One region of the Bacillus sp. FJAT-42376 genome, then DNA from elsewhere that is predicted to be linked to it. Evidence: riboswitches for the same ligand, from Rfam matches in the RefSeq annotation. Region 1 holds a riboswitch; each other region holds the start of a gene.
What was found. A riboswitch is a leader RNA that binds a small molecule or an ion and turns the genes downstream of it on or off. The one in region 1 is predicted to bind S-adenosylmethionine.

Region 1 (8,087 bases):
TGCTTTATCATTTGATTTTAAACTGAGAAAGGGTAAAGTTCAGGTCGTCTGTGAGAACACGCAGCTCTGTTACCTTCGCTGTCATTTTTTCGAATGCTGTGAGCTGCTCGGTTGTAGAGGCTGAAATTTCTTCGCTTCCAGCTGCAGTCTGTTCAACAACGGCACTGATACTCTCGACATTATCGAGCACTTTCCCTCCAAGACCCTTTGAGTGGACGAGACCGGAACTAAGTGAATCCAGTTCACCTGAAATTCCGCCCATTGCCTTCTCTATGTCCATAAATGTCTGGGTTGTTTCTGACATGGATTCCTGCTGCTTATAAGCAAGATTCATCCCGTTATCGACAGCTGCAGACACTTCGGCAATTCCGGATTTAATCATATTCGCCATCTCAAAGATATGCTGAGTGGAGCGGGCGGATTGTTCAGCCAGTTTCCTCACTTCTTCCGCTACAACGGCGAATCCTTTACCTGCCTCACCGGCCCGGGCTGCTTCAATCGCAGCATTCAGGGCAAGAAGATTCGTCTGATCGGCTATTCCGGAAACGGCTTTTGCCATATCTTCAATTTTCGAGGTGTATCCGGCAAAATCCTTCGTCGTTTTCTGTATATGTTCACTCGCTTCTAAGTTGCTTCTGATGAGCGATTGTTGATGATCGATCGCTTTTACCCCTTCTTGAACAGCCTCTTGTGCAGCTTTGCCGTACGTAAGGACCTGACCGCTTCTTTCCACATTCCCCTGGAAGCTGCGGTCCATTTCATTGATCATATTGACCGCATCCTGGAGATCTTCTGAAATCGACTGAGATCCTGCAGACAGCTCATCCGTCGAAACAGCTACCTGGCTGCTGATTTCCGTTAAAGAGCGATTATCGGATTCAAGCTGTTTTGAAAATCCCTCCACCTCTTTGCTTACACTGTCAATGGAGAATAGCAGAGCTTTCAGCTGATTCGTCATCTGGCCGAAGGATTCATTCAGAATGCCGATTTCATCCTTCCCTTTGTAGTGAATTTCATCGACTAAAAGATTGCCTTCCGTTATCTGTCTTGCATTTTCCGATAGCCGTTTCAGTGGTTTCGTAATTCTTGAAGTCATTCTTACAGCAATCACCGCTGATACACTTAACAGAAGCACACAGCCTGCAATCGCGGAAAAAATAACGAAGGCAATCTGATTTTTCAGCTGCAGCTGCAGTTTGCCGTAGTAGGCTTTCCCCTCATCGTTGAGCATGTATACATCGTTTTGGATTCCTTCGATACGGATGGACTGGCGTTTAGCCTCCGCTGGGTTTGCAGATTGAAGAGCCGCTTCTGCCTCCGGCTTCCAGCTCTCATATTTTTTCCTGGCTTTCGTAAATAAGGCGGGCGTTTGATCGTTCCCAAATTTTTCGCCAAGGCTGTCGAATTGGTTATCAACCTTTTTCATCCCTTGGACCGCTTCTTCCTTTTGAGCCTCAGAAAGCGAGAATGAGTAATTGCTGATGCTTTGCTTCAGCCCTTCCATATCTGCATCCAGCTGCTGGACATTCATCATAATCGGGACAAAATCCTGATTGGAGGATTGAATGGAAAGCATGTTCAAAATAATGAACAGGATCAGACCGGCTGCCAGGGCCATCATTCCCAGAATATTTAGTAGGAGCCGTCTTCTTATCGTCATTTTGCTTCTCCCCCTAATTCTTCTTTCATGCTGTCCAATTTGCTTTGTTCTTCAGGCGATAAATCCAAAATCCGAACAGGTGCAAGAGCCACTCCATTTTCCGAAATTCCGAACTCTACATGCCCCTCCGGCAGTTTGCCGCTCTTTTTATAATCTTTTACAATCTTATAAAGAGCGACATCCACATTTTTCAGCATAGACGTTATGACCGCCTTTTCTGCATAAAAATATTGATCACTGTCCACGCCTATCGCATACACACCCTGTTTTTGTGCTTCCTTAAGCACTCCTACCCCTGTAAATCCTGCTGCCGCATATAAAATATCTGCGTTTTCTTTTATGAGATTGGATGCAAGCTCAAGCCCGAGCTTATCGTCCCCGAAATTCCCCGCAAACACCGATTTCACTTGAACATCCGGATTGATGGAGAGTGCGCCTTTTTGAAAACCATCCAGGAATTTTCGAATCAGCGGCACATCCGCTCCGCCCACAAATCCAATGATGGCTGATTTCGATTTCATTGCGGCTAAAGCACCGGCTAAATAACTCCCCTCATCTTCTTTGAAAGTAAGAGATGTGATGTTTTTCAGACCGGAAACCGCGTCAATTAAAACAAAGCGCTGCTTCGGATGTTTTTTTGCGGCTTTTTCAAGATCCTCCTGGACCATAAATCCAAGCCCGACCACGACATCGCTATCTTCTTTAATAAGTTCCTCAATTCCTTGTTCATACGTTTTTGAATCCTTTAATTCTTTATAATCAAACTGAATCCCAAGCTCTTCTCTTGCCTTTTGCAAGCCTCTGAACGCAGAATCACTGAAAGATTGATCACCGAGACCGACATCCGACAGCATAATGCCGATTTTTATTTTCTTTTCTGCCTTGCTCTCCTCTGGCTGCTGCATGCACCCGGCCAAAAACATAACACATGCACTAAGGATCAATATGTACTTTTTCAAAGTGGTATACTCCCCTTTTATCTATTTATGACTACAACCTTTTATCGGCTGTTTTCACAGGGAGTTAATACACACTTTACCGCTTTAGCTGGCTGATTTGCGCAATTAGGCAAAACCGCCTTGCCGAAGCGTGATTTCCGGCCGGCTTGAGGAATAAAAAAAGAGCATAAGCCGTCTGCGGCTTATTGCTCTTTCGTAAAGTATGTCCAGCCTTCTTCCTGATAGACTCTTCTCTCTTTCATAAGATGGCCCAGCGCTCGCTTGAATGCAGCCTTGCTCATGCCAAACCGTTCTTTAATATCTTCCGGATCGGATTTATCCGAGTATGGCATCGCTCCATTGCGAAGGCCCATATAATCCAGAATTTTTTCAGCATCGGGATTGATGGCTTCCTGTTTACGCGGAAGAAGGGAAACATTAATGGATCCGTCTTCCTTCACATCAATGACACGCCCTTCAACGAGTTCTCCAAGACGGGGCTCTCTCGTCATTTGGCTTGTGTGAATAAATCCTTTATAGCCTTCCACTGAATAAAAGAAGCATCCTGCTGCAATATGACGGTACACGTGTCCGGAAACACTCTTATTAAAAGCTTCACGGGAAGCCGGTACAAATTTTTCACTGAAGACTTCTTCTGTCGCATGCCTTGCAAAGAAGCGGCCGTTTTCCGTGATTCTCATCGTGCAGTAGAGCTTATCCCCTTTTTCTGGCCACATCGGTCTGAACTCAGGAAGAATATCATTGGCAATCAGCGCATCTTTTGATAAACCGATATTCACGAACACTCCCATATGATCCACCGTGTCCACAGCTTCTACCCAATCGTATTCTCCTTCTTTCAAAATCGGCATTTTCATAGTAGCCGCCAGTCTATCCTCAAAATCGTGGAAGAGGAAGACATCTACATATTCTTTATCTTCAATCGGCTCTGTGATTTCACTGTCGTGAAGGAGAACTCTCGTCTCTCCATCCGTCAGGAAATAGCCGAACTCCAGACGTTCATCAATTTCTAACCGTTCATATGTGCCTGCTCTCACAAGTCACCTAACCTTTCTGTACCTCGTACATGTTGTATGGCATGTCTAATTCTACTATAATCAATTCATAAAGTGAAACTTCCATTCGGAAGGTTTTCATATGGGAGGAATGAACATGTCTAAGGAAAACTCATTTGACATCGTTTCAAAGATTGAATTGCCGGAAGTTCAAAACGCTATCGTCGTGGCTTTAAAAGAAATCCAGAACCGCTATGATTTTAAGGGCAGCAAGAGCGATATTAAGCTTGAAAAAGAAGACCTTATACTCGTTTCGGATGATGACTACAAACTCGAACAGCTCAAAGATGTGCTGATCAGCAAACTGATCCGCAGGGAAGTCCCTGTTAAAAACATTCAATACGGCAAAGTGGAAGGCGCATCCGGCGGTACCGTCCGCCAGCGCGGAAAGCTTGTCCAGGGAATTGATAAGGACAACGCTAAACGTATTAATTCCATTATTAAAAATTCCGGTCTGAAAGTGAAATCCCAGGTCCAGGATGACCAGGTGCGGGTAACCGGAAAAAACCGCGACGATTTGCAGCAGGTCATTGCGGCGATCAGACAGGCCGAGCTTCCAATTGATGTGCAGTTTATTAACTACCGGTAATTCCGGCCGCTCTAGGTGAGCGGCCTTTTCGTTATAAATAATGTTTCTTGAAATAATCTCTAAACTTGTGCAATTATTTCAGATTTCCCCGAAATAATCTCCAAACCTGTGCAATTATTTTAGATTTCCCTGAAATAATCTTCGAACTTGTGCAATTAACCCGAACAGGCACCACTTGCTCTCTGGAAGTGAGCGATTAGTCATAAGAATTTCCATACTGATTGTGAATGCCCTCCCATTCAATCGAATTAAATGTTCTTCGCCTTCATTTGCAAGGAACTTTAAGTCCAATTTGCAAAAAATTCCCCCTCCCCCTTGAATGTTTTCGCAAAATTAGGTAAATTGGGAGTAATCTATTTTCACACAAACCAATATCGTTCTTATCAAGAGAAGCTGAGGGACTGGCCCGATGACGCTTCAGCAACCGGTCATGCAAGTGTGCGTGCCAAGGTGCTAAATCCAGCTAAGCGAGATGCTTGGAAGATAAGAAGAAGACCGAATGTTAAAGCCTTCTTCTAAAAGAGGGCTTTTTATTTTAGCTCTGTTAACCAAGCCGGCAGCAGGAGTCCACCGCCTTCCAAGCCAGACTAAAGGCCGGAAAAATCTGCACAAGGCATTAACGAAGCCTTTATTTTTAGAGGGGGAATCATCAAGTGGGTTTTCTGGAAGATTTACAAAATGAAATTTTAATAGCAGACGGCGCAATGGGAACCCTTCTATACTCTCACGGCATTGACCGTTGTTTTGAGGAGCTGAACCTTTCCAGTCCGGATCAGGTTCAGGGCATCCATGAGGCTTACATTAAAGCCGGTGCACGCGTGATTCAAACGAATACATATGGCGGGAATCATATCAAACTGTCCCGCTATGGACTGGAAGATGATATTCGGGCCATCAACTCCAAAGCGGCCAGGCTTGCCCGGAAGGCGGCCGGTACTCACGCTTATGTGCTTGCCACGATGGGCGGGGTCCGCGCTTTCAAAAAAAGCTCTCATACGCTGGATGAGCTGAAACGCAGCTTCCGGGAGCAGCTGTACGTCTTGCTGAATGAAGACATCGACGGGCTTCTGCTTGAAACGTTTTATGACTTGGAAGAATTGCAAACCGTACTGGAAATTGCTCGAAAAGAAACGAATAAACCGATCGTCGCCAACGTGTCGCTTCATGAAACCGGGGTGCTGCAGGATGGGACTCCGCTTGAAATGGGTTTAAAGAATTTAGAAGCACTTGGCGCAGATGTCGTCGGCTTGAACTGCAGGCTAGGACCATATCACATGCTCGAATCTCTTGAGGAGGTTCCGCTGCTTGATCATGCGTTTCTCTCTGTCTATCCAAATGGCAGTCTTCCATCGGTCGAAGAAGGAAGACTTGTTTATGAATCCGATGAAAGGTATTTTGCAGAAAGCGCCCTTGCCTTCCGAAACCAGGGTGCCCGCCTGATCGGCGGCTGCTGCGGAACGACGCCCAAACACATACAGGCAATGGCGGATGCGTTAAGAGGACTTGCACCCATCAAAGAAAAATCGGTTAAGCTCCGCAAGCCCGTCACAGTTCATGAACGGCTCGAGCCTGCCTATCCCCCGCTCCACCAGATTGTGAAGGAGCGCCGGTCCGTTATCGTAGAACTGGATCCACCGAAAACGCTCGGTCTGGAAAAATTTTTTAAAGGCGCCGAGGAATTGAAAAAGACCGGGATCGACAGCATCACACTTGCCGACAATTCCCTTGCTTCGCCAAGGGTAAGCAATGTGGCAGTCGGTACCCAGCTGAAGGAAAAACATGATATGCGGCCGCTTATTCATTTAACGTGCCGCGACCGGAACCTGATCGGCCTCCAGTCTCACCTGATGGGCCTTCATTCCCTCGGATTGACGGACGTGCTGGCGATTACAGGCGATCCATCTAAAATCGGCGATTTCCCAGGCGCTACATCCGTTTATGACCTTTCATCCTTTGACTTGATTTCGCTAATCAAACAGTTCAATGAAGGGTTATCCTACTCAGGGAAAGCACTTGGGGGGAAAACGAATTTCACCGTGGCAGGAGCATTTAATCCGAATGTCCGCCATTTAAATAAAGCAGCCGAGCGTCTTGAGAAAAAAATCGCCTGCGGGGCTGATTATTTTATTTCTCAGCCGATTTACTCCATCGAACAGATGAAAGAGGTGCACGATGCGGTTAAGCATCTTTCTGCACCGCTTTATATCGGCATCATGCCGCTCACAAGCAGCAGAAACGCAGAATTTATCCATCACGAAATACCCGGCATCAAGCTTTCAGACAGCATCCGTGAAACGATGGCAAAAGCGGGCGGTGACCCCCTTCAGTCAAAGAAAGAGGGCATCGCGATTGCGAAAGACCTGATCGATGCCGCATTTGATTTGTTTAACGGCATTTATCTGATTACGCCGTTTTTGAAATACGAATACTCAGTTGAACTGGCAGAGTACATCCGGGAAAAAGAGAAGCAGCGTTCAGAAAGGGAGTTTTCACATGTCCACCATTCGTGAACAAATCGCAAAAAGAATTCTAGTATTAGACGGTGCAATGGGAACGATGATTCAAGATGCCAATTTGACCGCCGATGATTTTGGCGGCGAGGCTTATGAGGGATGCAATGAATATTTGATCCTTACAAGGCCTGATGTCATTTCCCGTATTCATGAAACGTATTTGCAGGCTGGAGCGGATATTATTGAAACCAATACATTCGGCGGAACCGCCATCGTCTTAGACGAATATGAGCTCGGCCACCTTGCGTATGAAATCAATTTCAAGGGGGCGCAGCTTGCCAGACAGGCAGCGGAGTCTTTTTCAACAGACGAGCGTCCTCGTTATGTGGCAGGCTCCATGGGGCCGACCACCAAAACGCTCTCCGTCACCGGCGGCACAACGTTCGATCAGCTGATTGCCAATTATGAAGAACAGGCTCGCGGGCTCATTGAAGGCGGTTCAGATTTGCTGCTGCTTGAAACGAGTCAGGATATGCTCAATGTAAAAGCAGGCTTTCTCGGCATCAAAGAAGCGTTTGCGAAAACAGGCAAGGAGCTTCCGCTAATGGTATCGGGAACGATTGAACCAATGGGAACAACGCTTGCCGGCCAGACCATCGATTCCTTCTATATATCGCTCGAGCACATGAACCCGCTCTCTGTCGGGCTTAACTGTGCAACCGGCCCTGAATTTATGACGGATCACATTCGCACCCTTTCAGACATGGCGGGCTCAGCGGTGAGCTGCTACCCGAACGCAGGTCTTCCGGATGAAGAAGGGAATTATCACGAATCCCCTTCCACCCTCGCCGCGAAAATCAGGGGATTTGCGGAAAAAGGCTGGCTGAACATTGTCGGGGGCTGCTGCGGAACGACTCCAGCCCATATCGAAGCACTGGCGGAAGCCGTAAAGGACCTTCCTCCGCGCCAAGTAAAAGAGCGGCTCACCCAGCATAGCGTTTCCGGGATCGAGCCTCTCGTCTATGACGACTCTATGAGGCCGCTATTCGTCGGAGAACGGACGAATGTCATCGGTTCAAGAAAATTCAAACGGCTGATTGCGGAACAGAAATTTGAAGAGGCTGCTGAAATTGCACGGCTTCAAGTAAAGAACGGGGCCCACGTGATTGACATATGCCTCGCCGACCCGGACCGGGAAGAAAACGAAGATATGGAGCAGTTTATCCAGGAAGTCACAAAGAAAATTAAAGTACCGCTCGTTATTGATTCAACCGATCATCTTGTCATTGAAACGGCTCTGAAGTATTCACAGGGGAAAGCCATTATCAACTCCATCAATCTTGAAGACGGAGAGGAACGCTTTGAAGCGGT
Region 2 (8,087 bases), 220 kb from region 1:
ACGAGACTATTACGAAGCCTCTCTATTAAATTATTTTGTATTCAGCTCTTCTTTATCGTAGATTGGCACCCAGCCTTCTTTTGTTACGAAGATTCTGACCGCTACTACTTTCCGGTCTTCCTGAAGGGTAAAGTAATGGCGGATATTTTCCGGTACCGAAATTAAATCTCCCGGTACAAGTTCCACGTTGAAAAAAGAACCGTCCTTTGCCTGAATAATAAAGACTCCATGGCCGCTGACAATGAATCTTACCTCGTCATCAGTGTGATGGTGCTCCTGCTGGAAATTTTTCAGGAGCTCATCTAAGTTCGGTGTTTTGTCTGAAAGAGAAATAATGTCCTGCGCCTGATAGCCGCGTCTTTTTGAAATATCGGTTATCTCTCCTTTAAACACTTCAAGAATCTCGTCTTTTTCTTCATCTGACAGATCATATTTTTCTTCCAGATGGCCGGGCAGTTTTTGGATGTCCCAGTTCTCATAAATGACTTCCTGCTGTTCAAGAAAGGCTGCTACTTGATCCTGATCGCTGATTCTTTCTCCAGTACGTTGAAAATAAATCGTTGCCATTTGTTCTTCCCCCTATTAGTTGAATTGGACTGCACTCATTTGTTTAAGTCTGAGATGATAGGAAAATAAAAATTCGCATGCCTCTAAATATTTTTTAGCTTCGAAAGCGTCCCTGCCCCATACCGTAATTCCGTGGTTGCGGATCAGGACAGCTCCTGCGTCCTCATGGACATGCTGTCCGAAAACACCGGCAAGCTGCGGAATGTCAGCGTGATTCGGAATGATGGGAATTGAAATGGAAGCATTCTCCTCCCAAAGCCCGAACGCTTTAATGATCTCCTGGCCTGTGAACGTAACAGCCCCTTCATGCGCATACAATTCTGAAATGACATTGTTTTCAACCGTATGAACATGCAGGCTGCAGCCTGCTTGTGTGCGGCTGTATACTTCCACATGCAGCAGCGTCTCCGCGGATGGCTTCAGGTCTGTTTCCTCTGCAGGAACTCCATCTGCATTCACTAATAAAAAATCGTCCGCCGTCTCCTTCCGTTTGTCCTTTCCGCTTGCCGTGACATAAAAGGTGAGCGGATCTCCGTCCACTTTAATGGCGAGGTTTCCGCTCGTCGCAGGGAACCAGTCTCTTTCAGCAAGCTCCCGCTTAACATCTGCAAGCTCTCTCCAGCGCTGTTCTTTCAGCGTGCTCATCGATTCATCACCCTCCTGCTCTCTAAAATGCTGATGACATCATAAAATGTTTCAAAAGGTTTATACGGCAGATTCTGTTCAGATGCTTTTTCCAGCAAATAATCCCTTGCAATGACGAAATCCGCCATTTTCGCTGCTTCAAGATCTGTGACAGAGTCGCCTATTACAATCACTTCATCATCTGAAGCTGCGAGGCTGCGGATAATGGATGGTTTGCAGCATCCGCATTCGAGCTCGCAGCCGCTCTCCTTATCACACGGATTCGGCCATTTAATGCAAATGCGTTCTCCCTGAAAATCCGCCAGATTGCAGTAAATGCGTTCCTTTTCAATGATCCCTTCAAGAAGCGGATAAACAAAAAAATCAATGCCTCCGCTCACAATGTACAGATCGATCCCCTGTTCTTCTGTATAAGCTGCAAATTCAGCAAATCCTTCCCGGATTTCTGCCTTACTTAAAATATAGCGGATAATATCATCTCTTTTGGATGAGGGGAGGAGAGAAAACATTTTCCCTACACCCTCTTTGACAGAGATGGATCTATCCAGTACTTGATCTTTAAGACCTGCCCACTCAGGAGGAGCGAACCTTTTCATAATTTCAATAATGTTATCGCTGTTGGTGATGGTGCCATCGAAGTCGCAAAAAATAATCGGCTTCATTTCGCTGCTGCCTCATATTGTCCCCATAGCTCAAGGGCTTTTCTCAAGTGCTCATCTGTTTTGGCTTTTTCATCGAGCGGGATGCCTTCAAGAACAGCATCCACTGCCGAGCGGAAAGCCGCAGCGCCGCCTTTCGCTCCATTTGGATGACCGTGGATCCCTCCTCCTGCATTAATAATGCTGTCGAGCCCGAAGTCCTTTATGAGTACCGGCACCATTCCTGGATGGATTCCTGCAGAAGGGACAGGGAAAACCTCTTGATGCAGCCCTTCCGTCGTGCATGCTTCTGCTATTCCGAGCGCTTCCCCTTTTTCTAAGGCAACACTGCCATACGGAGAAGGGAAGAGCGAAAAGTCCGCTCCTGCAAGACGGGTCAGTTTTCCAAGAATCAGAGAATAAGAGAATCCGTAGACAGATGATGAGGCAAGCGCACCGCTCACTGCCGGATGAGCCATTATCGGCACCGGGATTTGATCATCTTCGGCAAGCGCCTGCAGGACATCGAGACCATATGCATGGACGTTAAACAGCAATGCCGTTGCGCCGGCCTCCGCTGCATATCTTGCTTTGTCCCGGAGTTCAAACGTTCTTCCCGTGAGATTGACTGCATAAAGAGAATGTTTGCCCGTTTCTTCTCTCAGCTGATCGATTATGCGGCGCCCCCGCTCTACCCGTTTAGAGAATGGCGTAAGCGGATTGTCAAAAAGGATTTCATCATCTTTGACTAAGTCCATTCCTCCCGCAAGCTGATCATAGAGCTGCTTTTCCAGATAATCGAGATCCTTGCCGATGACTCCTTTAAAAATACTCATCAGCAGCGGCCGGCCATACACACCAAGCTTCTCTCTTATTCCGCTGATTCCATATTTAGGACCCCGGAATTGTTTGGCCAGAGAATCAGAAAATTCAAGATCTAGAAGCTTCACCTCTCCGTCGAGAGACAATTTTCCGAAGACTGTCGTCAGAACAGCCGGCAGGTCCGGACTGAAATTGGCGGAAGGATAAACAATTTTAACGAGGCCTCTCGTTCTTTTTTCTCCAAAATAGGCATTCACACCCGGATCCTCTTCTAATTCTTTGACGGAAAGGACCGTCCCTTTATGCTTTTTGAGCTGTTCTTTCTCAAGGTCAGGAAGATCTGTCCAGGACCCGATTGTCAGTCCAAGCGCGATTCCTTCCGCTTTTTTTTCCAAGCTGCCTTTACGGTCATGGATTAGATAGGTTGCTGTCACTTGACTCAATTTCATTCCCCCGCTTTAAACCAAATTAAAAAGCCTCTTCCCAGGTGAGAGAAGAGGCTGTGCATAGCAATGCTGCAGTACCTTATCTCTCAGCTTTCCGCTGCAAGAATTAGCACCGTGCCCGAACGGATCCGTTCGGGTCGGTTGCCGGGCTTCATAGGGCCAGTCCCTCCGCCTGCTCTTGATAAGTACGTTATAGACCTGATAGGTTCATCAGGTTAAATTTTCAATTAATTTGGATTATTACAGGAATTCGATGCAATGTCAACCCATTTTGCAAAAAACTTTCACTCTGCTAAAGCAAAAAAACCAAGTTTTGATATTCTCTCTGCCGCTTCTTCAATCCTTTTTTCTTCTGTCAGCAGACCCACTCTCAAGTACCCTTCTCCATATTGGCCGAACCCGTTTCCAGGGGCTGTCACAACCGATGCCTTTTCAAGTAGAATGTCGGCAAATTCCTGGGACGTATACCCTTCAGGTACTTTCAGCCAGGCGAAAAAACTTCCTTTCGGTGCCTGAATCTCCCAGCCGATACTTCTGAATGCCCGGACGAGCGTGTTCCTTCGGTTTTCATACATCTCAACGAGCCCGCTTATGCTTTCCCGCCCGTTCAGCAGCGCTGCCGCAGCGGCATCCTGAACCGCGCCAAACACGCTCACGTACATATGGTCCTGAAACAGATTAATCGCCTCAATAACAGATCGATTACCTGCAGCAAAGGCCACTCTCCAGCCCGCCATGTTGAACGTTTTGGACAGGGTATACATTTCAATTCCCACTTCTTTTGCACCCGGAGTCTGCAGAAAGCTCAGGGGCTTTTCCCCGTCAAAGCCAATCGCACCGTAGGCAAAATCATGGATTGTACAAATATGATGCTTACGGGCTAATCGGACCGTCTCTTCAAAAAATTCCTCTGTTGCCGCTGCCCCTGTAGGGTTGTTCGGGTAATTCAGGAACATAAGCTTTGCTTCATCCAGGACTTCCGGCTGGATGGTTTTATAATCAGGCAAAAAACCGTTCTCTTCAAGCAGCGGCATTGTGTGCATTTCCGCTCCCGCCATTTCCACTCCGGACCAATAGTCGGGGTAGCCGGGATCCGGTACGAGGGCCATATCTCCAGGATTCATCAGGCACTGCGGGAGCTCCACCAGGCCTGCCTTTCCGCCAAACAGGACAGCGATTTCCGTTTCTGGATCAAGGGAAACGCCGTATTCTCTTTGATAGAATGCTGCCGCTGCTTCCTTCAGTGACTGTTTCCCTCTGAAGGGAGAATATTTGTGATTCAGCGGGTCTCCGGCAGCTTTTTGCAGGGCCTCTACAATAAAGGACGGGGTCGGCTGATCCGGGTTCCCCTGTCCAAGGTTAATGATGTCATAGCCTTCTTTTATCTTTTTTGCCGCCTTCAGGGACAGTGCTGCAAAGAACTGTTCTGGCAAACGGCGGAGCAGCCGGGATGGCTCAAATTGGTTCAATTTTTTCACCTTCTCAAAAAATTCTTGAAATTCTAGTCCCAAATCATATAGTGTTAGGTACAAAAAGTAAAGCAAAAATTTACCGATAGAAAGCTGGGACGGGATGACATACACCATTAGCTGTATTCAATACGATATTGCATTCGGAGATCCGGAAGAAAATAAACGGCGTGTTGCCGAAGCACTTGAAGAAGCGCATAAGGCTGGTAAATCAGATTTTATCGTTCTTCCTGAATTATGGGATACCGGGTACGATCTGACAAGACTGGACGAGATTGCTGATGCCGGTGGCCGGGATGCCCATCAATTTCTCTCCTCCCTTTCAAAAAAGTATGGGACGACGCTTGTTGCAGGTTCGATTGCTAAAAAATCCGGCGATGAAGTGACGAACACGATGCTCATTTATGACAAAGAAGGAAATCACATTCATGAATACAGTAAGCTTCATCTATTCAAGCTGATGAACGAGCACCGCTATTTAACGGGCGGAAAAGGAAGCGGCCTTTTTACAGCGGACGGCGTAACCTGTGCGGGCTTCATTTGCTATGACATCCGTTTTCCTGAATGGATGCGCGAGCATGCTGCACAGGGGGCGGAAATATTATTCGTAGCGGCAGAATGGCCTCTTCCGCGTCTTGAACACTGGAGGTCCCTGCTCATTGCAAGAGCCATCGAAAACCAGGCATTTGTTGTAGCATGCAACCGATCCGGATCGGATCCGGAAAACGAATTTGCCGGCCATTCCATTGTCATTGACCCATGGGGCAATATTTTGGCCGAAGCGGGAAAGGAGGCAGAAATTCTGCGGGCTGAAGTGGACTTGGAAGAGATTAAAAAAATCCGCAGCCAAATTCCTGTCTTCCAGGATCGCCGTCCTGAATTTTATCAATCATTTGTAAAAAAGGATTGACAGGTGCATTCTTGTACTGGTAACATTTTCATCAAGTGATTACAAAACAATAAAAACATTCAAAAAATTATAAATGAAACTCTTATCGAGAGTTGGGAGAGGGAATTGGCCCGTTGACCCCAACAGCAACCGACCGTAATACCATTGTGAAATGGGGCGCAAAAGTCAGCGCCGGAGCTATACGCTCCATAAGGCACGGTGCTAAATCCGGCAGAAAGAATCAATCTTTCTGGGAGATAAGAGGTGCGAAGACTGTCTCTTCAAGCCTCTTTCTCAAAAGGAAAGAGGCTTTTTCATTTGTCTTTATCAGGAAATCAGGAGGGAAATTAAGATGGCCATTCCACAATCATCACTTTATGAACCGCTTACTGAGAGCTCTGCTGTCGCACTCGCAGTCAGACTCGGACTATTCGAGGACCAGACAGTCCTTCACTGCGAAGAAATCGGCGACGGCAACCTAAACCTTGTCTTTCATATCACCGATCCCAAATCCGGCAAAGGCGTCATTTTAAAACAGGCGCTTCCCTATGCAAAAGTGATCGGCGAATCATGGCCGCTGACGCTGGACCGGGCACGGATTGAAAGCAGCGCCCTTGTGAAACAGGCAGAGTTCGTACCGGGGCTCGTACCCGAGGTCTTTTATACGGACCAGACGCTGGCAATCACAGTAATGGAAGACCTGTCTCATCTGCAAATCGCGAGAAAAGCGCTGATGGAAAGAAAAAATCTTCCGGCACTGGCAGGGCATATTGGAACGTTTATGGCGAGAACCCTATTTTATACAAGTGATTTTGCATTAAAGCCTCATGTTAAAAAGCAGCTTGTCCAGCAATTCTCGAATCCGGATTTATGCAAAATCACAGAGGATTTTGTCTTTACGGATCCGTTTTTCGACCATGATTCCAATGATTTTGAACCAGAGCTGAAGGAAGCGGCCGAAGCACTTTGGGCAGACACTCACGTGAAGCTAGAGGCCGCGAAGCTGAAGAGGAAGTTCCTGACGGAGGCAGATGCTCTGCTCCATGGAGACCTTCATACCGGAAGCATCTTTGTAAGTGAAACCGAAACAAAGGTAATTGATCCGGAATTTGCCTTCTTTGGGCCAATCGGATTTGACCCCGGCCAGTTTATAGCCAATCTCCTGCTAAATGCTCTATCAAGAGATGAGCACGAACAGGATTTCATTTTTGAAGCGATTGAAGAAGCATGGAACACCTTTGAAGAAACGTTTACGGAAGCATGGAAAAAAGACAGTCTTGAGCGTTATGCAGAGGTTGATGGCTATCTCGAACATACATTGGAATCCATCTTTGAAGATACGATCGGATTTGCAGGCTGTGAGGTGATCCGCCGCACTATCGGCCTTGCCCATGTAGCCGACCTGGATACGATTGAACCGTACGAAAGAAAAATTGAAACAAAAATCCAAAGCTTGGAACTTGGAAAGAAACTGATTAAACAGCGCCGCAATATCACGGAGCCCGGCCAGCTGAAGCGTTTTTTCCGCCATGCCATTGCACGTTAACAGGAGGATTCTGCAACATGACAAATTTATCATTTTCCATACCCCGTTCAGTAGAATGGAAGGACAGCTCTATTTCCCTGCTGGATCAGCGGAAACTTCCGTCCGTAACGGAATATATAGAATTAAAGACGATTGAAGATGTATGGGAATCCATCCAGAGTCTAAAAGTGCGCGGAGCTCCAGCCATCGGCATCACGGCTGCATTCGGGCTTGCCCTTTCCGCTTCCCATTATGAAGAAACAGATATTCACTCTTTTCATATCAGACTGAAAAAAGAGCAAGCCTATCTTGCCGGCTCCAGACCGACTGCTGTTAACTTGGCCTGGGCTTTAAACCGGCTGGAACAATCCTGCCAAAGAGCCCAATCTGTAAATGAAGCCAAAACCATTCTTATCCATGAAGCGATTCAAATTCAAGTGGAAGATGAAGAAACCTGCAGACAAATCGGGCAGCATGCGCTAAAGCTTTTTCAGAAAAAGGACCGGATCATGACCATTTGCAATGCCGGCTCGATTGCTACCGCGCGCTACGGTACAGCTCTCGCTCCGTTTTATCTGGCGAAAGAACAGAATTTCCCGCTGGAGGTTTTCGCCTGTGAAACACGGCCTGTGCTCCAGGGTGCGAGGCTGACCGCATGGGAGCTTATGGAAGCTGGGGTCGATGTAACCTTAATTACCGACAGTATGGCGGCTTTCACGATTCAGGAGAAGAACATTTCAGCCATTATTACCGGTGCGGACCGGATCGCAAGAAATGGAGATACGGCAAATAAAATCGGAACCTATAATTTAGCCATCCTGGCAAAAGCGTTCAACATCCCTTTTTACATTGCTGCCCCCCTTTCTACCTTCGACTACAGCATTGAAACAGGTGCGGAAATTCCTATTGAGGAGCGGGATCCAAAGGAAATCACCGAACTTGCAGGGGTGCGGATCGCACCGCACGGCGTTCCGGTGTTTAATCCGGCTTTCGATGTGACCCCGGCAAACCTGATTACCGGCATCGTGACGGAGAAAGGCGTTCTCACCGGAGACTTAAAAGAAGCCATCAGCGTCCTGTTCAAAG
Region 3 (8,087 bases), 2.1 Mb from region 1:
GTGTTCATTAAATAAAGTTTTGGGATCTGAAACACTTGATTATGTAGCGGATGAAGGAGTACAAATTCACGGCGGCTATGGTTTCATGCAGGAATATGAAGTGGAAAGAGCATACCGTGATTCCCGTATTAACCGGATTTTTGAAGGAACGAATGAAATTAACCGTCTCCTTGTACCGGGTACATTCCTTCGAAAAGCAATGAAAGGCGAACTTCCTCTTCTGCAAAAAGCACAGGCTCTTCAGGAAGAGCTAATGATGCTTATGCCGGAAGAAGTAGGAGAAGGCACACTTGAACAAGAAAAGCATTTGCTTAAAAATGCAAAGAAAATCGGTATTATGATTGCTGGTTTGGCTGCACAGAAATACGGTAAAGAATTACAAAAGGAACAAGAGGTTCTTGTGAATATCGCGGATATTGTGAGCAATATTTACGCAATGGAGTCAGCGATTCTGCGTACGGAGAAAGCAATCGCTGCTACAGGAGAGTCTAAAAACAGCCAAAAGCTTCTCTATACACAAGTATACTGCCAAGAGGCGTTTAACGAAATCGAAGCACATGCCAAGGAATCCCTGATCGCTATCGAAACGGGCGATTCACTTCGCATGATGATTTCCGCATTGCGCAAATTTACACGCTATACTCCAATTAACGTTATTGCAAAGAAACGTGAAATTGCGGCTGCAATCATTGATGCAAACCGCTATGTAAATTAAATATAATTTAATTAGAGCATGCAGGCCGGCCTGCATGCTCTTGCTGATTTTAAAACCCATTGCTGAAGATGCGTAAAGGGATTGAAAATGCAGCGTCTTTTCTTTTAAAAATGCTCCTCCTTGCAAACGAGCAGCAAAGGTGAGTAAAATAAGGCTATAACTTTTCAGTCAGCCTGATTGGTGAGGAGCGTTTATTTCTACATAATGGGAAGGCTGCATGGTACAATAAGGAGGATTACGTTGGACTTTTACTGGTATCCTAAATGCGGTACATGCCGGAAAGCGAAAAAATGGCTGGAAGAGCATGGCCACGAACTAAACGCTATACATATTGCGGAAAATCCGCCGAGTAAAGAGACATTAAAAGATCTTTATTCCAAAAGCGGTCTGGAACTGAAGAAGTTTTTCAATACAAGCGGTCAGAAATACCGTGAGCTGGGCTTGAAAGACCGTTTGAGCAGCATGAGTGAAGACGAAATGCTAACCGTTTTATCTTCAGATGGAATGCTTATTAAAAGACCGATTACAGCGAGCGGAAGCAAGGTCACTGTCGGTTTTAAAGAAAATGAATTTGAGCAGCTGTGGAAGTAAGAAGAGACTCTGTCTTTTCCATAAACAATAGAACTTTGGAGGGAATAAAATGAATACACCAAACGAACTTCGCTATTCCGAAGAACATGAGTGGGTAAAAGTAGAAGGCGATAAAGTACGAGTAGGCATAACACATTTCGCACAATCAGAGCTTGGGGACATTGTTTTCGTTGAGCTTCCGGAAGCAGGTACGGAGATTAAAGCAGACGAGCCATTCGGTTCTGTTGAATCTGTTAAAACCGTTTCTGAGCTTTATGCACCGATCAGCGGTAAAGTTGTGGAAGTGAATGAAGACCTGGATGACAATCCTGAATATGTAAATGAATCTCCTTACGAAAAAGCATGGATGATCGTAATTGAGCCGTCTGATTCAAGTGAGATTGAGAACTTAATGACAGCAGAACAATACACAGAAATGACCAACGAAGACTAATTTAACCAGCATTTCATAAATTAAGTTGGGCCATCCTATGTAAAAAGGAGGGCTCACTTTGACATTTAAAAAACAGCGCATTGATGTAACGGATAAAGTAACCGGCAAATTTTCTAATGGTCAAATGAATCTTTATTTGGACAATCAGCCGATCGGAACCATGACTTACGGTGAAAATGGCAGCAAATTTGAATTGAAAAGCGGAATTGAGCAAGCGGAGAACCGTTTTTTTCAAATGGCTGATGTTCCCGAAAAACGGGATGAAAAGTACGTGGACTGCGACGATCAAAACGGCTGGTGTTAACAATAAGGCAGTGGAGCCGTCCACTGCCTTATCTTCATTCTTCCATTTGCTTTACTCTTTGAATAAGAAACTGGTCTTGCTTAAGCGGAACAGCTAATGATCCGTATAATGATTCCTTCTCAAAAAAGGCGGGATGGATTCAGCAGGAAACATCTCAATGAAAAGAGAATAATGTAAAGAAAGACAAAATGAATAGGTGATGCTCATGTCAGAGGCTTCTAAAATCATTATTGTTGAAGGCAAGTCCGATAAAATTAAAATTCAGGAAGTCATCAATGAGCCTGTAGAGATTATTTGTACAAACGGCACGATCAGTCTTTCCAAAATGGATGAACTGATTGATGAATACTTTGACAATGACGTGTATGTGCTTGTGGATACAGATGAAGCAGGAGAGAAGCTTAGAAAGCAGTTTTTAAGGGAATTTCCCGAGGCTTCCCATTTGTACATTGATAAAATGTATAAGGAAGTAGCTTCAGCTCCAGAGCATCATATTGCTTCTGTACTGCTTAGTGCGAACATTGATGTTCAGGCGAAATATTTATAGCAAGGAGTTCTGGTTTGGCGATGATTGAAATAAATGCAGAAAACATCCCGGCACTGATAAAAAGCGACCGGTTTATTTTATATTTGTATACACCATTTTGCGGTACATGCCAGCTTGCAAAACGTATGCTTACAGTTGTGGATGAAACATTGCCGTCGACCGACCTGTACATGGCCAACCTCAATTATTTACCGGGGTTTGCTGAAAAATGGGAAGTCGAAAGCGTCCCGTGCCTGATGATTTTTGAAGAAGGAAAGCTTCAGACGAAGCAATATGCTTTTCAATCAGTAGAGTTTTTATACAACCTGATTTTAAAAGACGGCGCATAATGCGGCGTTTTTATTTTTGTTTTGACAAAATTCCTTTTTACCCTCCTAATTTCCGGGGCAATCATCATATTTCTCGGGAAATATTCCACACAGGAAATAAGTAAATGGTTGCCAAATATCTTAAATAAAGGTAATATAAAGAAAATTCAAACAAATACTCTTATCAAGAGCGCTGGAGGGTACTGGCCCGGAAAAAGCGCAGCAACCGGTCTTTAGGATACGGTGCTAAATCCAGCAGAAGGAGAACTTCTGGCAGATGAGAAGAGACGGCTATCCACCTCTTCTCCGGAAGGGGTTTTTATTATGAAAACAGGGGGAATTGGAGTGAGTGAAAAAATCTTCAGGCAGGAAACGGTAGCAGTGCACGGAGGCCTTAAAGAAGACCCGGTAACAGGAGCCAGAGCTGTTCCGATTTACCAGTCAAATGCGTATCTTTTTAAAGATACCGATCATGCAGCAGATCTCTTTGCTTTAAAGGAGCCGGGGTATATTTACACAAGAATCCATAACCCTACGGTTACGGTATTGGAAGAACGGGTAGCCCAGCTTGAAGGCGGAGCAGGAGCTTTAGCTGTTTCAAGCGGAATGGCTGCCATCACTCTCGCGATCCTGAATATTGCTGAAGCAGGGGATGAGATTGTTGCTGCATCGAACTTGTATGGAGGTACATACAATCTATTCGCAAACACACTTCCCAAATACGGAATTAAAACCATTTTTGCAGATGCCTCCCGCCCGGAATCTTTCAAAGCAGCCATTACTCAAAAAACGAAAGCCATTTTTGGCGAAATCATCGGAAATCCGAGCCTGCAGGTACTGGATGTAAAAGCAGTGGCTGACATCGCGCACGAAGCCGGTATCCCTCTCATTGTCGATAATACTTTTGCCACCCCGTATTTATGCAGGCCAATCGAACATGGTGCGGATATTGTCGTGCATTCTGCTACTAAGTGGCTTCTGGGGAATGGGACCACACTGGGAGGGATCATTGTTGATGGAGGAAAGTTTGACTGGTCTACCGGAAAGTTTCCATCCTTTGTAACCCCTGATCCAAGCTATCACAATATTGTTTTTGCAGAAGCGCTTAGGGAACTCGCCTATATTGTGAAAGCAAGAGTTCAGCTATTGAGAGACTTCGGTCCGGCGCTCAGTCCGTATAATGCTTTTCAATTTACGCTCGGTCTGGAGACTCTCCATGTCCGTATGAAGGAGCATATTCATAATACAAGAAAGGTGGTCGGCTACCTGCAAAACCACCCTGCTGTAAAGTGGGTGCTGTATCCCGAAGCAGATGGACACTCTTCGAAAGCACTGGCAGACCATTATTTGCCTAAAGGGGCAGGGGCTGTTATCGTATTTGGAATTGAAGGCGGTCTGGAAGAGGGAAAAGCCATCATCAATCATACAAAATTATGGTCACATGTAGCGAATGTGGGAGATGCAAAGAGTTTAATTATCCACCCTGCCAGCACGACCCATCAGCAGCTTGGCAAAGAAGAACTCGCTGAAGCTGGGGTTCCGGAAGACATGATTCGCCTGTCTGTCGGTATAGAGCATGCCGATGACCTGCTTGAAGATCTGGAGGAAGCCATCTTTGCTGCAACAGGCAAACGGTCGCTAACAGCCAGTGCAAAATAATAATACATTTTTTGTTGACACCTCTTTTCTATCGTGATAGAATCACTCTCAGATCTGAAATATTTATAAAATTTCAAACCATCCCAATTGAATAATAGATTGTTCTCTTATTAAGAGAGGTGGAGGGACGTGCCCTATGAAGCCCGGCAACCGTCAGTCAGCGGACTGAAATGGTGCCAATTCACTCAAAATGCCCAGGCGTTTTGAAAAATGAGAGAAAGGTATCCTGAATATTAATGCCTTTCTGCTCATCTGTGCAGAAAGGCATTTTTGTTTTTACAACATTGGACGGTTTACTTCTTCTTGAGCTTTTAATTTTCAGATCGTATGAGAGAGAAGGTGAAGGCATGATTACGCTAACTAATGTGTCAAAAGTATATTCGGTTAAGTCGGGAAGCATCAAAGCGGTTGATGATGTGAATCTTGAGGTTCAAAAAGGCGAAATCTTTGGAATCATCGGCTACAGCGGTGCAGGAAAGAGCTCTTTAATCAGGCTGTTAAACGGACTGGAAATCCCGACGTCAGGGACCGTTGAGGTAGCAGGGAACCGGATCGGTGAAATTAAAGGGAGTCAGCTTCGCAAGGCAAGGCAGGAAATCAGCATGATCTTCCAGCATTTTAATTTGCTTTGGTCCCGTACGGTTTCTGATAATATCGCTTTTCCGCTGGAAGTTGCAGGGATTCCAGCAGCGAAGCGTAAAGAACGGGTTAAAGAGTTAGTCAGGCTCGTTGGGTTAGAAGGAAGAGAGAACGCCTATCCTTCCGAGCTGAGCGGAGGCCAAAAACAGCGGGTAGGAATTGCCCGTGCCCTGGCCAATAATCCAAAAGTGCTGCTGTGTGACGAGGCAACATCTGCGCTGGATCCCCAGACGACGGATTCCATCCTTGAGCTTCTTGTTGATATTAATGAGAGACTTGGATTGACCATCGTGCTGATTACGCATGAGATGCATGTAATCCGTAAAATCTGCCATAAGGTAGCCGTAATGGAGGATGGGAAAATTGTTGAAGAGGGAGAGGTCCTGAATGTATTCAGAAAACCTCAGGCCCCGATTACGAAACGTTTTGTTCAGCAGGTTACAGAGCCTGAAGAAACAAAAGAGACAATTGCCCACCTAATTGATTCCTATCCGTCAGGCCGGATCATTCAGCTGACATTTGTAGGAGATTCGACCGAGCAGCCGGTTGTTACGAGCCTCATCCGGAATTACGATGTGAAGGTTAATATTCTGCAGGGGAAAATCTCCCAAACGCAAAGCGGCGCCTATGGAGCCCTATTCCTTTACATTGACGGAGAAGAAACAGAAATGGACCGTGCTCTGCAATTTTTAGCCGACAATCAAGTAGAAGTGGAGGTGGTTGCACATGCTTGAACAATGGCTACCTAATGTAGATTGGGCAGATGTATGGGAAGCAACTGCCGAAACACTCTATATGACTGCATTTTCAGTAGTGGCGACGTTCATTTTGGGATTGCTGCTCGGGCTTTTGCTCTTTTTAACTTCCAAAGGAAATGTTTGGTCCAACAGAACGATAAACGTGATTGTATCAGCCTTTGTTAATGTGTTCCGTTCCATTCCGTTTATTATCTTGATTATCCTGCTCATTCCTTTTACGAAAGCAATCGTTCATACGATTCTCGGTCCGAATGCAGCTTTGCCTGCATTGATCATCGGGGCTGCACCGTTCTATGCCAGGATGGTCGAAATCGCGCTCCGTGAGATTGATAAAGGAGTCATTGAAGCAGCCCGCTCAATGGGTGCTTCTACAGGAACAATCATTTGGAAGGTTCTCCTTCCTGAGGCTATGCCTGCGCTTGCTTCCGGAATTACCGTAACGGCTATCGCTGTAGTCGGCTATACCGCAATGGCTGGGGCCATTTCAGCCGGGGGACTTGGGAATCTTGCTTATTTAGAAGGATTCCAGCGAAGCCATAACGATGTCACCTTCATTGCAACCTTGTTAATTTTAATTATCGTGTTTATTCTCCAATTTATCGGAGATGCCATAACAAAAAAAATAGACAAACGCTAGGGGGAAAAGAAATGAAGAAATTATTATTAAGTACCGTTTTTGCTTTTTCGGCTGTTGCACTTGCAGCTTGCGGAACAGGAGGATCAAACGGAAGCGGAGAAAAGACAGAGAAAATTGTAGTCGGTGCTTCCAATACACCGCATGCGGAAATCCTTGAAGAAGCAAAGCCTCTTCTGGAGAAAAAGGGAGTCGATCTTGAAATCAAGACTTTCCAGGATTATGTTCTTCCAAACAAAACACTGGCAAGCAAAGAATTGGATGCGAACTACTTCCAGCATAAGCCTTATCTTGATCTGCAAATGAAAGAGAATAAAGATTATGACTTCGTAAGCGCAGGAGCCATCCATATTGAGCCAATGGGCGTGTACTCTAAAAAGTACAAATCCCTTGATGAATTACCTGAAGGGTCAAAAGTTATTTTGAGCAACTCTGTTGCTGAGCATGGCCGTATTCTGACATTGCTTGAGAGCAAAGGGCTTATTAAACTAAAAAGCGGTGTTGATAAAGCAAACGCAACGCTTAAGGATATCGCTGAAAACCCTAAGAATATTAAATTTGAAGCAGATGTAGAACCAGGTCTTCTTCCTCAGATTTATAACAATGATGAAGGGGATGCGGTGGTAATCAATACGAACTATGCAATTGATGCAGGTCTTGAGCCATCCAAAGATGCGATTGCAATTGAAGGATCTGAATCGCCATACGCGAACTTAATTGTTGTCCGTAAAGGTGATGAGAATAAAAAGGCGATTAAAACGCTTGTTGAAGTTCTCCATTCTAAAGAAATCCAGGACTTCATTAAGAAAGAATACAAAGGTGCGGTCGTTCCGGTTAGTGAATAATTGATTGAAAGCCTCAGGAGTTCAGCTCCCGGGGCTTTTTTTATGAGCGGGTTTGGAAAACGGAACATCCCCTCGAAGCGCAATCTAATAAAATCTGCCCTCTTATTAAAGGTGTACAGAAACTGTTTGATTCAAAAAAACTCGAAAAAAACGGATTTCTGCGGTTTTAGGGTTATTTTTGTCTGAATATTCCGCTACAATTATATTGTAAGCGATCACATACATAGGGCTGGGGTGAAAAAGAGTGAAAATTAATTTTCGAAACTTAACCGTCCAGGTTATCATCGGAATCATTTTAGGGGTCTTATTGGGATTTTTCTATCCGGATTTTGCAAAAGAATTAAAAGTATTGGCAGATGTCTTTATTAAAATGATAAAAATGGTCATTGCTCCGATCATCTTTTTAACGATTGTGATTGGGATTGGCGGAATGGGTGACTTGAAAAAGGTCGGTCGCATCGGCGGAAAAGCTCTGATCTATTTTGAGATTGTCACTACCTTTGCATTAGCGATCGGGATTTTGGTTGTTAATTTCATGCAGCCGGGCGCCGGGGTGAATACGGAAAATGCCAGTAAGGATACGGTCAGTACATTTGCTGAACAGGCAAAGGAGACAGATCATGGCTTTGTAGGGTTTATCACCAATATTGTTCC
Region 4 (8,087 bases), 590 kb from region 1:
GGCGCTTGAAAATCTGTACTCCGATAAAGAAGTGTACCTGTCCCTTGAAGAACGGATGGGCTGCGGGATCGGCGCCTGTTTTGCCTGTGTCTGCCATGTACCCGGTGATGAGAAAGCCTATAAAAAGGTTTGCAGTGACGGTCCTGTGTTTAGAGCGGGAGAGGTGGTGCTTTCATGCTGAATATCACACTGCCGGGTTTAGAACTGAAAAATCCAGTGATGCCTGCTTCCGGCTGCTTTGGCTTCGGAAAAGAGTTTTCAAATCTTTATGACATAAGCAAGCTTGGAGCCGTTATGATCAAGGCTGCGACTCCTGAAGCAAGGTTTGGAAATGAAACACCCCGTGTGGCTGAAACGCCAGGCGGCATGCTGAACGCAATCGGCCTGCAGAACCCGGGTCTTTCGAGTGTCATAGAAGACGAACTTCCAAGGCTCGCATCCTTTCATGTACCAGTCATTGCGAATGTGGCAGGCTCGAGTGTAGAAGATTACGTCGAGGTTGCTGAACAGATCAGCAAAGCCCCCAATGTTGCGGCTCTTGAGCTGAACATTTCATGCCCCAATGTGAAAACAGGCGGTATTGCATTTGGGACAGATCCCCGTATGGCAGCCGATTTGACGAAGGCGGTCAAACACGTTTCCAGTGTACCGGTTTACGTTAAATTATCTCCAAATGTCACGAGCATTACAGAGATTGCGATTGCTGCAGAGCAGGCAGGGGCAGACGGTTTGACGATGATTAATACGCTCCTCGGGATGCGCCTTGATCTTAAGACGGGCAGACCGGTTCTCGCGAATAAAACAGGGGGGCTGTCCGGTCCTGCTATTAAGCCGGTTGCCATCCGTATGATTCATGAAGTCAGCAGGGCGGTTTCAATCCCCATCATTGGGATGGGAGGCGTTCAAAGTGCTGAGGATGTGCTGGAGTTCCTTTATGCGGGTGCGAGTGCGGTAGCGGTCGGAACGGCAAACTTCGTGAATCCGTTCATCTGTTCTGAAATCATTGATGCTCTGCCAGGCGTTCTGAAACAGTATGGATTCAGCCATATCCGGGAGTGTATAGGAAGGAGTCATGAGGATGTCCGCAAACCCGATTATCATCGCGCTTGATTTTAGCAGCAAAGCTGAAACAGCGGCCTTTTTGAAAAAAATGGGCCGGCAAAAACTGTTTGTAAAGACGGGAATGGAGCTTTTTTATAAAGAGGGTCCTGCCATCGTTGAATGGCTGAAATCAGAGGGACATGAGGTGTTCCTTGATTTGAAGCTTCATGATATCCCGAATACAGTGAACAAGGCCATGAAGGTACTCGCTTCACTTCAGCCGGATTTGATCAATGTTCATGCGGCCGGTGGCAGAGCGATGATGGAAGCGGCCGTTGAGGGACTGGAAGCAGGTACGCCCGCTGGCTTCAAACGTCCGCGTTTAATCGGTGTCACTCAGCTGACAAGTACATCGGATGAAATGCTTCATCATGAGCTTCTGATTACCAGGGAGATGGATGAAACGGTCATGCACTATGCAGGGAATGTGAAACGGGCCGGACTGGATGGAATTGTATGCAGTGTATGGGAATCAAACCGGGTCAAGGCTGCTTTTGGCGGAGAGTTCATCACCGTCACCCCGGGAATCCGGCTTGCCGGTGATGCAGCAGGAGATCAGAGCCGAATCGCCACACCTGAAAAAGCGAGAGCGGAACGCGTGACGCATATCGTGGCGGGCCGCAGCATCACGGAGAAGGAAGACCCGCTGAAAGCCTATCAGCAAATGCAAAAAAACTGGGAGGAAGTACATAGATGAAAGAACAAATTGCAGCATCCTTACTTGAAATCGGTGCAGTCACCCTGAAACCGAATGATCCCTTTACATGGTCGAGCGGTATGCTCTCTCCCATTTATTGCGATAATCGGCTAACATTATCTTATCCTGAGATTCGAAGCGGCATTGCAAAAGGGCTCGCCCGTCTAATCCAGTCAAGCTATCCGGATGCAACTTTGATTGCTGGAACAGCAACAGCGGGGATCGCTCATGCGGCGCTTGTGAGTGATATCCTCGGATTGCCAATGTGCTACGTGCGGGGAAGTGCAAAAGGGCACGGGAAAGGAAATATGATTGAAGGCTTAGCAGGAGAAGGCGACCGTGCTGTCGTGATTGAAGATCTGATTTCAACTGGCGGAAGCTCCATCCATACGGTCCAGGCATTAAGAGCTGCTGGAGCGGATGTGCTGGGGGTCGCTGCCATTTTCACATATGAGTTTGATCAAGCCGATCAAAACTTCAGCAAGGAACGGATTTCCTATCGGACACTGACCGATTATTCAACCCTTATTCAAATCGCAGAGCGGGAAAAACGAATTGAAAAAGACGATATAAATAAGCTGAAACTGTGGAGAAAAGAACCCTCATCTTTAAGCTGGAGAGAGGAATTTTCCAGGTAAGTGAATAGGGTGTGATGACAGGGGAAAGTCGATGAGCTATGTGATTTCCAGCGCGGAAAAGTCCGTTTACGGGGAGGTGTTCGAGTTTGCCTTTCCGGATAACGGCGCTGGAATTATATCCAATGGTTCTTTGGAAGGATGCTGAACAGGGCTAAGAATGTCTACATCTAATAGAATTATTGAAATAGATAAAGGGGCTTCACGCAGCCAGTCAGGTTCTAAAAAACCGGTCTTTATATGAATCTCCCTGCTTGTTCATAAGAACCAGATGAGAACGGATAGGGTGAATCCTGAGACGCCAATGAAGAAAAAACTCGCATGAAACCAATAGGCAAGCTGACGTTCCGGAAGCTTCTTTTCAAGAAGGTTCCAATACCACAATCCGGCAGCTGAGAATAACCGCAGCCCGCCGCTTGCGGTTATTTTCAATTCCTGCAGGGATTGTCTGCTCAAAGGAGCTGCGAAAGCATAAGAAAATCCTAAGGCAGATAGGATGAAGCCCACTAAGGCAAAAAACGCTTTACTGATCATGTCACCGGCTCCTTTAAAAATTCAAGTGAAGAAAAGGATGAACTGGACTGGTCCGGTTTGCGGAAAACAAAAGGAATGTCATGTTTGAAAATCGGACCTCCATATACAAAGGTATGAAATTCTCCGTTTTCTCCGCATGGGTCAGTGCCTGTGTGAACACTTTTCAAAAAAGAATCGTTATAAAGCCGGCCTAATTGGGAAAAAGGGACTTTGGATTCATCTATTCCGCTGATGATGGCTTTAAACCCATTCCGGATAAAATGTGAGGCAAGAGCTTCAGTTTCTTCTCCCCAAAGCGGAAAAACAGCCTTCACGCTATATTTGGATACAAGCTCTTCTCTAAAATATTTGATGTCTTCAAGAAATATGTCGCCGAATGCTGCGGCCTCTGCGCGATTTTCTTTCATGGATTTTAGAAAGTCTCCCATGCTATCCTCATATTCCTTATTAGAGGGTGCTGGAGGAAGGGGGATAAAATCAATGGGCAAATTCAGGCTTGCAGCCTGTTCTGCAAGCAAATGGACCGGGATGCCATGAAAAGGGACCAGTCCCGCCTCCTTATTAATGGAGGTGAATAAACCGGACACTTCATATTCAGGGTCTTGTAAAAGCTTTGCAAGCATGAGTGTACTGTCTTTTCCTCCGCTCCAGGAAACCATGATTTTTTTCAATGTACGCCACCTCTTCATTTAATTGTATATCATCTTCAAAAAAAAATCTAAATCCTAGTAAAGGGCGAAAATATGCGGTTTTGATGAAATTTTATAAAACCTACCCGTTAACTCGGGTTGACAATCGTTCGAATTGTGCTAAAATTTGAAATCAATGACACATATACTTATCAAGAGAGGTGGAGGGACCTGGCCCTGTGAAACCCGGCAACCTGCATAAAGCAAGGTGCTAAATCCAGCAAAATGGGGACCATTTTGGGAGATAAGGGGAATACACCTCACAAGTCTTTCTAAATGGAAGACTTTTTATTTTTGGATTGGGAGGGGCTGTCCGTGGGGGAGCAAGATCAGCTGGATGAAGTAATCGGAACATTAAAGGAAATGCTTCAAGCGATGAGGTATGGTTCCATCACCCTGGTTGTCCAGGATGGGAAGATCATTCAGCTTGAGAAAAATGAAAAAGTACGCCTGAAATAAAAATGGCCGTAGCGCTGACTAGACAAACTAGAGGCGGGGACAGCTTGCACACGTTTGTTTCGTGCTGCAGCTATTCCCGCCTTTTTGTGCTGATAGCATATAGGAGAGGTGGAGACCCATGCTGACATTTGAAAATTGGACGGATTCAGCTCCGGAATTTGAAGATGAGGACAAAGTGACAGAAGCGCTGAATGTTTTAAAGTGGGCTTATGCTCATTATGAGGAAGAGCTGGTTTATGCATGCAGCTTCGGGATAGAAGGAATCGTTCTCATTGAACTCATTTCAAGAGTAAAAAAAGATGCACGAATCGTTTTTCTGGACACCGAGCTTCATTTTAAAGAAACATATGACCTGATCGAACGGGTAAAAGCCCGTTATCCGGATTTGAATATTCTGTTGAAAAAACCGTCTCTCACGGTAGCAGAGCAGGCCGCTGAATATGGGGATGAGCTTTGGAAAACGAATCCGAACGAATGCTGCAGAATCCGCAAAGTTCTCCCGCTCAGAGAAGTGATGAGCGGAGAAAAAGCGTGGATTTCGGGACTGAGAAGAGAGCAGTCCCCTTCGAGAAAAGATACTCAGTTCTTAAATAAAGATGACAAATTTAAAAACATTAAGATTTGCCCGCTCATCCACTGGACATGGAAAGACGTCTGGAGATTTGCCCACAAAAATGATTTGGATTATAACGTTCTTCATGATCAAGGGTATCCAAGCATCGGATGCGAGCCTTGCACCCAGCCTGCCATCGATGTGAATGATGCGAGATCGGGACGATGGAACGGCACGCAGAAGACAGAATGCGGACTGCACGGGTGAGGCGGCTGGATGCTTGAGGCTGCTGCAGTATTGCTCAGTTTGTTTTTCGCTATGAATATAGGGGCAAGCGGGGCAGCTGCGTCTATGGGTGTAGCTTACGGATCGGGTGCCATTAACCGGAAGGTGGCCGCTCTTATTCTTTGCGGAATCGGGGTCATTCTTGGAGCGGTCCTTGGCGGGGGAGAAGTTGTTAAAACAATCAGTTCCGGGATTATTCCAAAGTCATTGATTTCAATCGACATTGTGCTTGTCATTATCGGATCGGCTGCCATCTCGCTATTTATGGCTAATTTGATGGGGATTCCGCTGTCCACCAGTGAAGTAACAGTTGGGGCGGTTATCGGAGTAGGGGTTGCGTTTCATGCTCTGTATATCCAATCGATTCTGGTCATCATGATGTTTTGGGTCCTGATCCCTATTGTGGCCTTCCTGATTACTTACTTCTTGTGCAAAGCGGCAAAGCCTCTCTTTTCTAAGCTCGAAACAAAGCGCGGAAAGCTATTAATCTACCTTTTAATTGCAGCGGGCTTTTTTGAGGCTTTTTCCGCAGGAATGAATAATGTGGCCAATGCAGTGGGGCCTCTGGTTGCGGCCAGTGTGATCACTGTGAATCAAGGAGTATGGATGGGCGGTCTTTTCGTGGCGGCAGGAGCCATTTTGCTTGGAGGCCGTGTGCTTGAGACGAACGGGAAGAAAATTACGAACTTATCTAAAACAGAGGGCATTGTCATTTCAAGTACCGGAGCTCTTCTTGTCATTTTAAGCTCGCTGTTTGGACTGCCTGTCCCTCTTACCCAAGTGACATCCACTTCGATTATGTCTGCAGGGGCTGCTAAAAGCGGAGCGATTGTTTTTCAAAGGGGAATTGTAAAAAAGATCGTCAAGGTGTGGATTGTCTCTCCGCTCGTCAGCCTTGCCATTTCATATGTTTTGGTCAAAGTGTTCATTCAATCTGACTTTTATTCTACTTTTTCAGTGATTGCTGTTATGGCGGCTACACTTGGAGTGCTGTCATTGATGAAGGCGATTCAAAAAGAAAAACGCTCTGTCCATGAAAACGGCGGAGGAATTTAGCTGTCAGACCAAGTAATTTAATTGAAATAGGAGGAATGAAAATGAGTTTAGCACCGCATGGAGGAAAACTGATTCAGCGTATTGATCTTGGGAAAAGCCTTGAAGGAATGGAGAAATCGATAGAAATCGATGCGATGGCATTGAGTGACCTTGAGCTCATTGCCATCGGAGGCTACAGCCCGCTTAGCGGATTTTTATCAGAAAAAGAGTATCAGAGTGTTGTTGAAAAGATGAGACTGTCTGATGGAACGGTTTGGTCGATACCGGTCACTCTTCCCATCTCGAATGGGCAGGCCTCATCACTTAAATCGGGGGATAAAGCCAAGCTGGTTTACGGCGGGACAGACTACGGCTTTATCGAGATTGGCGAAATCTACAAGCCGGACAAAGAAAAAGAGGCAATTCATGTCTACAGAACAGCGGACCGGAATCACCCGGGTGTTCAAAAACTCTTTTCCAGAGGAGACCTCTATGTAAGCGGAGCCGTGACACTCACAAAAAGAACGGTTCCGGATTTTCCAGAACATTACTTTGATCCTTCTGAAACACGATCCGCATTTGCCCAAAAAGGCTGGAAAACAATCGTCGGATTCCAGACGCGGAACCCGGTTCACCGGGCACATGAATACATTCAGAAAACCGCTCTTGAAACGGTAGACGGACTGTTTTTGAACCCCCTTGTCGGTGAGACAAAATCGGATGATATTTCAGCTGCGATCCGGATGAAAAGCTATGGAGTGCTTTTAGATGAATATTATCCAAAGGACAGGGTGTTTCTTGGCGTTTTTCCTGCGGCTATGAGGTATGCAGGTCCAAGAGAAGCGATTTTTCATGCGATCGTACGGAAAAATTATGGCTGCACCCATTTTATCGTCGGCCGTGATCATGCGGGCGTAGGAGATTATTATGGAACGTATGATGCACAGTATATTTTTGACGAATTTGCACCAGAAGAGATTGGCATCACCCCTCTCCGGTTTGAACACAGCTTTTACTGCAGCAAATGCGAAGGGATGGCTACGACAAAATCGTGTCCGCATGATGCGGAATACAGGGTTATATTATCCGGTACGAAGGTGAGGCAGATGCTTCGGAAAGGAGAGGTTCCTCCGAGCACATTCAGCAGACCGGAAGTCATCAAGGTGCTGATTGAGGGCATGAAAGAAAAACAGGCAGAAACGGAGGAAGTAAGATGACAAGGTCTTCGAACGTGACATGGCATGAGCAGTCCATTACAAAGCAAGAAAGAAGAGAACGGAATGGCCATCACAGCTTCGTCGTGTGGCTGACAGGGCTTTCCGGATCCGGTAAATCGACCATTGCCAATGAATTGGCTTATCAGCTTTATAAAGATGGGGTTCAGGTCTATGTACTGGATGGGGATAACGTCCGCCACGGCTTAAATGGGGACCTCGGTTTTTCAGATGATGACCGCCGCGAGAACATCCGGAGAATCGGAGAGGTAGCCAAGCTGTTTACCGATGCCGGAAGTGTGGTCATTACAGCATTTATCTCCCCGTTTAAAGAGGACCGGAGCCAGGTCAGAGAGCTTCTTGATGCGGATGAATTCATTGAGGTTTTTGCCGATTGCCCATTAGACCAATGCGAAGCGAGAGATCCGAAAGGCTTATATAAGAAGGCGAGAAACGGTGAAATTAAAGGTTTTACAGGAATCGATTCTCCTTATGAAACACCTGATCATCCGGAAGTTGTTTTGAACAGCGGAGAATATAATCCGGCCGAATGCGCCGGGCAGATCCTTCATTATTTAAAAGAGCGGAAGCTGATAAAAGGAAAAGATTCATAAGGTTGGTTCCATCTAAGGAAAAGCAGCCCCTTGTCATGTATAATAATTCAAGGGAGGGATGATGATGTCAAAGGTTTACCTCGTGGGAGCGGGCCCCGGAGACCCGGATTTAATTACAGTAAAAGGGCTGAAATGCATCCAGGAGGCCGATACAATCCTTTATGACCGGCTCGTGAATAAAGAATTGCTAGAACATGCTAAAGAAGGGGCTGACCTCATATACTGCGGAAAGCTCCCTGATTATCATACGATGAAACAGGATACCATTAAC

Region 2: linked by a shared signal. The riboswitch ahead of mtnW (2,3-diketo-5-methylthiopentyl-1-phosphate enolase) and the one ahead of CEF21_RS08345 (bifunctional homocysteine S-methyltransferase/methylenetetrahydrofolate reductase) in region 1 are both predicted to bind S-adenosylmethionine.
Region 3: linked by a shared signal. The riboswitch ahead of CEF21_RS19185 (methionine ABC transporter ATP-binding protein) and the one ahead of CEF21_RS08345 (bifunctional homocysteine S-methyltransferase/methylenetetrahydrofolate reductase) in region 1 are both predicted to bind S-adenosylmethionine.
Region 4: linked by a shared signal. The riboswitch ahead of CEF21_RS11260 (YezD family protein) and the one ahead of CEF21_RS08345 (bifunctional homocysteine S-methyltransferase/methylenetetrahydrofolate reductase) in region 1 are both predicted to bind S-adenosylmethionine.

The regions. Positions count from the first base shown of each region.
Region 1 is NZ_CP033906.1:1,651,288-1,659,374, reverse strand. It holds gene CEF21_RS21920 (methyl-accepting chemotaxis protein) at 8-958, opposite strand; partial or broken gene CEF21_RS21915 (HAMP domain-containing protein) at 953-1,096, opposite strand; gene CEF21_RS08360 (BMP family lipoprotein) at 1,657-2,619, opposite strand; gene CEF21_RS08355 (CvfB family protein) at 2,802-3,656, opposite strand; gene CEF21_RS08350 (YajQ family cyclic di-GMP-binding protein) at 3,772-4,263, shown strand; SAM riboswitch class I at 4,641-4,753, shown strand; gene CEF21_RS08345 (bifunctional homocysteine S-methyltransferase/methylenetetrahydrofolate reductase) at 4,917-6,773, shown strand; gene metH (methionine synthase) at 6,757-8,087, shown strand, end outside.
Region 2 is NZ_CP033906.1:1,869,594-1,877,680, reverse strand. It holds gene CEF21_RS09470 (1,2-dihydroxy-3-keto-5-methylthiopentene dioxygenase) at 31-567, opposite strand; gene CEF21_RS09465 (methylthioribulose 1-phosphate dehydratase) at 583-1,212, opposite strand; gene CEF21_RS09460 (2-hydroxy-3-keto-5-methylthiopentenyl-1-phosphate phosphatase) at 1,209-1,874, opposite strand; gene mtnW (2,3-diketo-5-methylthiopentyl-1-phosphate enolase) at 1,871-3,115, opposite strand; SAM riboswitch class I at 3,195-3,306, opposite strand; gene CEF21_RS09450 (pyridoxal phosphate-dependent aminotransferase) at 3,403-4,587, opposite strand; gene CEF21_RS09445 (carbon-nitrogen family hydrolase) at 4,691-5,497, shown strand; SAM riboswitch class I at 5,577-5,740, shown strand; gene mtnK (S-methyl-5-thioribose kinase) at 5,829-7,022, shown strand; gene mtnA (S-methyl-5-thioribose-1-phosphate isomerase) at 7,040-8,087, shown strand, end outside.
Region 3 is NZ_CP033906.1:3,802,129-3,810,215, reverse strand. It holds gene CEF21_RS19220 (acyl-CoA dehydrogenase family protein) at 1-715, shown strand, start outside; gene CEF21_RS19215 (arsenate reductase family protein) at 950-1,306, shown strand; gene gcvH (glycine cleavage system protein GcvH) at 1,356-1,739, shown strand; gene CEF21_RS19205 (YusG family protein) at 1,798-2,043, shown strand; gene CEF21_RS19200 (toprim domain-containing protein) at 2,243-2,590, shown strand; gene CEF21_RS19195 (thioredoxin family protein) at 2,611-2,919, shown strand; SAM riboswitch class I at 3,077-3,182, shown strand; gene CEF21_RS19190 (O-acetylhomoserine aminocarboxypropyltransferase/cysteine synthase family protein) at 3,223-4,557, shown strand; SAM riboswitch class I at 4,662-4,774, shown strand; gene CEF21_RS19185 (methionine ABC transporter ATP-binding protein) at 4,905-5,930, shown strand; gene CEF21_RS19180 (methionine ABC transporter permease) at 5,923-6,591, shown strand; gene metQ (methionine ABC transporter substrate-binding lipoprotein MetQ) at 6,603-7,433, shown strand; gene CEF21_RS19170 (dicarboxylate/amino acid:cation symporter) at 7,678-8,087, shown strand, end outside.
Region 4 is NZ_CP033906.1:2,238,281-2,246,367, forward strand. It holds gene CEF21_RS11230 (dihydroorotate dehydrogenase electron transfer subunit) at 1-181, shown strand, start outside; gene CEF21_RS11235 (dihydroorotate dehydrogenase) at 175-1,110, shown strand; gene pyrF (orotidine-5'-phosphate decarboxylase) at 1,079-1,798, shown strand; gene pyrE (orotate phosphoribosyltransferase) at 1,795-2,436, shown strand; gene CEF21_RS11250 (hypothetical protein) at 2,692-2,967, opposite strand; gene CEF21_RS11255 (adenine nucleotide alpha hydrolase) at 2,964-3,638, opposite strand; SAM riboswitch class I at 3,803-3,907, shown strand; gene CEF21_RS11260 (YezD family protein) at 3,972-4,115, shown strand; gene CEF21_RS11265 (phosphoadenylyl-sulfate reductase) at 4,234-4,935, shown strand; gene CEF21_RS11270 (sulfate permease) at 4,945-6,009, shown strand; gene sat (sulfate adenylyltransferase) at 6,051-7,205, shown strand; gene cysC (adenylyl-sulfate kinase) at 7,202-7,816, shown strand; gene cobA (uroporphyrinogen-III C-methyltransferase) at 7,878-8,087, shown strand, end outside.